DNA from 2 places in the Acidovorax sp. GW835-FHT14G06 genome. Region 1 is predicted to be linked to the other one. Evidence: riboswitches for the same ligand, from Rfam matches in the RefSeq annotation. Region 1 holds a riboswitch; the other holds the start of a gene.
What was found. Region 1 has a riboswitch for thiamine pyrophosphate ahead of thiC (phosphomethylpyrimidine synthase ThiC). Riboswitches for the same ligand answer to the same signal wherever they lie in the genome.
Positions count from the first base shown of each region.

Region 2: it holds a riboswitch for thiamine pyrophosphate, as region 1 does, so the genes downstream of both, AC1Q64_RS01395 (purine-cytosine permease family protein) here and thiC (phosphomethylpyrimidine synthase ThiC) in region 1, are expected to answer to the same signal.

Region 1 covers NZ_JBXAGA010000005.1:41,044-44,448, reverse strand. Annotated here, with positions in the region: gene lpxC (UDP-3-O-acyl-N-acetylglucosamine deacetylase) at 17-940, shown strand; gene AC1Q64_RS09625 (hypothetical protein) at 953-1,129, shown strand; TPP riboswitch at 1,334-1,457, shown strand; gene thiC (phosphomethylpyrimidine synthase ThiC) at 1,599-3,405, shown strand, end outside.
Region 2 covers NZ_JBXAGA010000001.1:308,740-312,144, forward strand. Annotated here, with positions in the region: gene fdxA (ferredoxin FdxA) at 1-295, shown strand, start outside; gene AC1Q64_RS01390 (NAD(P)/FAD-dependent oxidoreductase) at 420-1,463, shown strand; TPP riboswitch at 1,515-1,619, shown strand; gene AC1Q64_RS01395 (purine-cytosine permease family protein) at 1,689-2,969, shown strand; gene thiD (bifunctional hydroxymethylpyrimidine kinase/phosphomethylpyrimidine kinase) at 3,015-3,405, opposite strand, start outside.

The DNA.
Region 1 (3,405 bases):
AACCTAAAATACGCGGATGCTCCAGCAACGCACCCTCAAGACCCTGACCCGCGCCGTAGGCGTGGGTCTGCACAGCGGCCAGCGGGTCGAGTTGACTCTGCGGCCCGCACAGCCGGACACAGGCATCGTGTTCCGGCGGGTGGATCTGCCACAGCCGGTGGACATTCCCATCCGTGCCGAGGCCGTGACGGATACGCGGCTGGCATCCACCATTGCGGTGGGTAATGCCAAGGTGCACACGGTGGAGCACCTGATGTCGGCCTGTGCCGGACTGGGCATCGACAATCTCTATGTGGACATCACGGCCGAAGAGGTCCCCATTCTCGATGGGTCTTCGGCTTCGTTCGTGTTCCTGCTGCAAAGCGCTGGGGTGGAACTGCAGAACGCACCAAAGCGTTTCATCCGCGTCACCCGGCCGGTGGAGGTGCGCGAGGGCGAAGGCGCCAATGCCAAGTGGGCGCGCCTTACGCCTTACCACGGCTACAAGCTCAGTTTTGAAATCGACTTTGACCACCCGGCCGTGGACTCCACCGGTCAGCGCGTGGAGTTTGACCTGGGGCAAGGCAACTACAGCCGCGACATTGCCCGCGCCCGCACCTTCGGTTTCACCCGCGATGTGGAAATGATGCGCTCCAACGGCCTGGCGCTGGGTGGCGGCCTGGACAACGCCATCGTGATGGACGACTACAAGGTGCTCAACAGCGACGGTCTGCGCTATGACGACGAGTTCGTGAAGCACAAGATCCTCGATGCGATGGGGGACCTGTACCTCATCGGCAAACCGCTGCTGGCCGCGTACAGCGCGTTCCGTTCGGGCCACGCCATGAACAACCTGTTGCTGCGCGAGCTGCTGGCCCAGCGCGACGCCTGGGAGGTGGTCACGTTCGAGGACGAGCGCCAGGCACCCACCGGTTTTGCGCAGCCTGCGCGCGCCTGGTAGGGCCCGCCCGCCATGTTGATCTTTCGCTGGCTGGCCATGCTGCTGCTCCTGGCGGCTGCCGTGTCGTTTGCGTTTTATGCAGGCACGGGCCAGCCGCGCTACAAGCGCTTGGGGCTCGTCATCCTCAAGTGGACGGTGATTGCTGCTGTGTTCTTCTTCGCGGTGCTCCTCATCGGCCGACTGGCCTGAGAAGGTGTGAGCGAACCCGCCATGCCCGCTCATCCCGCCAAAACACACCCGTTCGTCGTTACAAATGCTCGCCATAGCCCGAGCTATGGCTGCGCTTTGCGCCTAGATCGGGCGCGTTTTGGCGGCCTGCTCGGGCACGCCGGATTCATTCACACCTTCTGACCGCACGGGCTCTGCCGCCCCGTTTTTCTCTGGCCTATACTCGCGCCTGCTCCGGGGTGTGCTGATGCGCTGAGATGCAAGAGTCCTGAAGGAATTCAGGCAAGCTTGCGAACCCGACGAACTTGATCCGGTTCATACCGGCGGAAGAAGAGCCGACCTCCTTGTCCCCGTGCCCGCAGTCCCTGTGGGCACGCCTTGCCTCAGGCGCTGCCGCACCTGAGGGGCGCACAGGTCCATTCCGGAGCAGAACCCACCGCCCCGGAACCAGGAGACCTGCCCCATGAACGCCCCCGACCCCCTTGCCAAGCTGGCCACACCCGAGAAGTTCGCCGAGCTGCTCGCGAGCACGCGCGAGCCCTTCCCCGCATCGCACAAGGCCTATATCCCCGGCCAACTGCACACCGACCTGCGCGTACCGGTGCGCGACATTGCGCTGACCAACGGCGAACTGGTCAGCGTGTACGACACCTCCGGCCCCTACACCGACCCGAATGCGACCATTGATGTGCGCAAAGGCTTGGCCAGCGTGCGCGGTGGCTGGATCACCGGCCGGGGCGATGTGGAGCACTACGAAGGCCGCGCGCCCTTGGCGCTGGACGACGGCCAAAAGAGCGAAGACGCCACCCGCCTCGCCCAGCTGCGCGCCGAGGCCGCCGCCCTGCAGCGCAAGCCCCTGCGCGCCAAGGCCGGTGCCAACGTCACGCAGATGCACTACGCCAAGAAGGGCATCGTCACGCCCGAGATGGAGTACGTGGCCATCCGTGAAAACGGCAAGCGTGAGTGGATGGAGCAGTACATGGCCGATGCAGGCCGCGAGAAGCGCCTGATGGGCAACCCCATGGGCGCCAGCATCCCGCGCATCATCACGCCTGAGTTTGTGCGCGACGAGGTGGCCCGGGGCCGCGCCATCATCCCCGCCAACATCAACCACCCCGAGGTGGAGCCGATGGCGATTGGCCGCAACTTCCTGGTCAAGATCAACGCCAACATCGGTAACTCGGCCGTCACGTCGAGCATCGAAGAAGAAGTGGAAAAGCTGGTGTGGGCCATCCGCTGGGGCGCCGACAACGTGATGGACCTTTCGACCGGCAAGAACATCCACACCACGCGCGACTGGATCGTGCGCAACTCGCCCGTGCCGATTGGCACCGTGCCCATCTACCAGGCGCTCGAGAAAGTGGGCGGCGTGGCCGAAGACCTGACCTGGGCGATCTTCCGCGACACGCTGATCGAGCAGGCCGAGCAGGGCGTGGACTACTTCACCATCCACGCGGGCGTGCGCCTGGCCTACATCCACCTCACGGCGCAGCGCCGCACGGGCATCGTCTCGCGCGGCGGCTCCATCATGGCCAAGTGGTGCATGGCGCACCACCGTGAGAGCTTCCTGTACGAGCATTTCGAGGACATCTGCGACATCATGAAGGCGTACGACGTGTCGTTCAGCCTGGGCGATGGCCTGCGCCCCGGCTGCGCGTCCGATGCCAACGACGAGGCGCAGTTTGCCGAGCTGCACACGCTGGGCGAGCTGACCCAGGTGGCCTGGAAGCACGACGTGCAGACCATGATCGAAGGCCCGGGCCATGTGCCCATGCACATGATCCAGGCCAACATGACCGAGCAGCTCAAGACCTGCCACGAAGCCCCGTTCTACACACTGGGCCCGCTGACCATCGACATCGCCCCCGGCTACGACCACATTGCTTCGGCCATCGGCGCGGCCATGATCGGCTGGATGGGCACGGCCATGCTGTGCTACGTGACGCCCAAGGAGCACCTGGGACTGCCCGACCGCGACGACGTGAAGCAGGGGATCATTGCGTACAAGATCGCCGCCCACGCGGCCGATGTGGCCAAGGGCCACCCGGGCGCGCGCTCGCGTGACGATGCGTTGAGCCAGGCACGCTTCGATTTCCGCTGGCAGGACCAGTTCAACCTGGGCCTGGACCCCGAAACGGCCAAGGAATACCACGATGAAACGCTGCCGAAGGACTCGGCCAAGGTGGCGCATTTCTGCTCGATGTGCGGTCCCAAGTTCTGCTCCATGAAGATCACGCAGGAGGTGCGCGACTTCGCCGCGCAAAAGGGCGTGGCTGAGGCCGAAGCCCTGGCCCAGG
Region 2 (3,405 bases), on a different contig from region 1:
CAAGTACACCGATTGTGTGGACGTGTGCCCCGTGGACTGCTTCCGCGAAGGCCCGAACATGCTTGTCATCGACCCCGATGAATGCATCGACTGCGCCGTCTGCATCCCCGAATGCCCGGCCAACGCCATCTTTGCCGAAGAAGACCTGCCGGCCGACCAGATTGCTTTCATCAAGCTCAACGCCGACCTGGCCTTTGCCGACGGCTGGAAGAGCATCACCAAGCGCAAGCCCGCGCTGCCCGACGCCGACGAATGGAACGGCAAGCCGGGCAAGGTCAACGAACTAGTCAAGTGACCCCCCTGAGTCGCTTCGCGCCATCCCCCAAGGGGGACGCCACCAGTGGCCTGGCAAAGCCAGTTCCACGGTGGCACAGTTCTTTGGCAGCGCCAGTTTCGGGCGCTGCGCGCGTGGCTTGGGCATGATTCAAGAAACCGACGCCGTAGTCATCGGCGCGGGTCCCGTGGGCCTGTTCCAGGTCTTCCAGCTGGGACTGCAAGGCATCACCGCCCACCTCATCGACGCCCTGCCCCATGCGGGCGGCCAGTGCGTCGAGCTGTACGGCGACAAACCCATCTACGACATTCCGGGCATCCCGGTGTGCACCGGGCGGGAACTGGCAGACCTGCTGCTCAAGCAGATTACGCCGTTCAAGACCCAGTGGCACCTGAACACGCTGGTATCCGCACTGACGGTACACGCCGACGGGCGCCTGCTGATCGAAACCTCGCAGGGAGCACAACTGCTGGCCCGCAGCGTGTTCATTGCCGCAGGCGTAGGCGCCTTTGTGCCGCGCACGCTCAAGGTGGAAGGCATTGAGCGTTTTGTGGGCACCCAGGTCCACTACCAGGCCCTGCCCACCACTGCAGATGTGACCGGGCGCCATGTGGTCGTGCACGGCGGGGACGAGCCTGCTGTGGCCCGTGCCGTGGAACTGGCCGAACAGGGACAAGCCGCTCGCGTCAGCCTGCTGCACCGCCGCGACGTGTTCCAGGCCCCCGACACCCTGCTGCAGCGCCTGCAGCAATTGCGTGACGCTGGGCGCATCCACGTGGAGGCAGCGCAGATCACCGGCATCGTGACAGACGGCAACCGGCTGAGCGCCTTGCAGGTGGTGAACGCCGATGGCAGCAGCCGCGCCCTGGCGCTGGACCTGCTGGTCGCTGTGCTGGGCATTTCGCCGCGCCTCGGGCCCATTGCGGACTGGGGTTTGGCCATGGACCGCAAACAGCTGGTGGTGGACACGGAAGCCTTCCGCACCAGCGTGCCCGGCATATACGCCGTGGGCGACATCAACACCTACCCCGGCAAACGCAAGCTCATCCTGTGCGGCTTCCACGAAGCCACGCTGGCCGCCTTTGGTGCGGCCGAGGCGCTCAAGGGCGATAAGGTGGCGCTGCAGTACACCACCACCAGCCCGCGCCTGCACCAGTTGCTGGGCGTACTGCCTGCCGCAGCGGCCTGACCGGGCGCGCAGGCACACCACTACAATCCGCAGCGCACTGCTTTTCGCAAGTGCTACCGCTAGGGGTGTCGAAACTGGTCTGCCAGCATCGACTGAGAGAGTCCCTTTGAACCTGATTGAGATCATCCTCGCGCAGGGAAGCAAGTCCGCAACGGCACGACCCTGAAGACGTAAGGGTGCACCGGCGGGCGGCCCCTGCTCTGTGTCTGCTTACGGAGCCATTTCATGTCCTCATTGCCTGCCACGCACGCCACCAACGAAGCGCTGGCCCCTGTCTCCCCTGACCGCCGTGTCTTCCAGTGGCACGACCACGCCTCACTCTGGTTCAGCCTGGGTGTGGGCCTGCTGGTCATGCAGGTGGGCGCCTACCTGATGCCTGCACTGGGCACCCAGAAGGCACTGATTGCCATCGTCGCGGGCTCCATCGTGGGCGCGGGCCTTCTGGGCTGGGTGGCCAAGCTGGGCTGCGACAGCGGCCTGGCCAGTGCGGGCCTGATGCATGCTGTCTATGGCCGCACATTTGCCAGCCTGCCCATCATCCTGAACATCGTGCAGCTGGTGGGCTGGGGCACGTTCGAGCTGGTGGTGATGCGCGACGCTACGGTGGCCATCGGCCAGCAGTCGGGCAGCATGGCTGGCGCGCACTGGCCCGTGCTGGCCACGCTGCTGTGGGGCGGCGTGGTGATGCTGCTCATCAGCGGATCGATGGTACAGCTGGTGCGCAAGCTGATTGCTCGCGTGGCGCTGCCGCTGGTGGTGCTGTCGCTGCTGTGGCTGTCGTGGCAGTTCTTGTCGCTGGCACAAACGCAAGGTTTTGAAGCCCTGTGGACGCGCAAGGGCGAAGGCGGCATGGGCGTGCTGCCCGCGCTGGACCTGGTGATCGCCATGCCGATCTCGTGGCTGCCCCTGGTGGCCGACTACGCGCGCCATGGCAAGAATGGCGGCTCCGCATTGCGTGGCACCTGGCTGGGCTATGCGCTGGCCAACATGTGGTGCTACACGCTGGGCGTGTTGGTGGCGCTGACCTTGCCCAGCAAGGACTTGGTGCAGGCGCTGCTGCTTGCGCAAGGCGGGCTGATCGCGCTCTCGCTGATCTTGATCGACGAGGTGGACAACGCCTATGGCGACACCTATTCGGGCGCCGTGTCGGCCCACAGCCTGTTGCCACGCTGGGGCGTGCGCGCCTGGGGCCTGCTGGTGGCCGCGCTGTGCACGGGGCTGGCCCTTGTGCTGCCCATGCACAGCCTGGAGCCATTTTTGCTGCTGCTCAGCTCGGTGTTCGTGCCACTGTTTGGCGTGATCCTGGGCCGACTGGCGTTTGGCGCCGATGCTGCCGCGCTGCTGGCCACGGCGCGCAAGATCAACGGTGTACCCGTGGCGATCTGGCTGGCAGGTATTGCGGTCTACCACTTGGCGCCCAAGGTGCTGCCCGATGCAGGATCTGCCCTGCCAGCGCTGGTGTTCAGCTTTGCGCTGGCATGGGCCACACGGCCTCGCGCCCGGTGAACTGTCAAAACACTATCAAAAAATGAGCATTCAGCGCTTGATTGACTAGCGCTTGAGCCCCAAAACAGCCCAAACCGCCGGCAAGAGCACCCGCTGCGCCACAGGCGCATAGCCGTGGTTGAGGGGGCCGTGGCCGCGCCCGGTGGTGACGTCTGCCCCTGCAGCAATGGCTCCAAGGATGTAGGCCCGAGCCTGCTCCACAGCCTGCTGCAGCGGCAGGCCCAGAGCCAAGTGGGCGGCAATCGCAGACGACAGGGTGCACCCCGTGCCATGCCCGTTGTGGGTGGCAATGCGTGGTGACTGCAGCTGGTATCCCTGCGCTTCGCCCTGCACGGCCAGCACATCCACCACCCAGTCGCCCGGCAAGTGTCCGCCCTTGAGCAACGCGGCACGGGCGCCCAGGCGCAGCAGGTCTTGCGCGGCAAGCTCCAGCGCC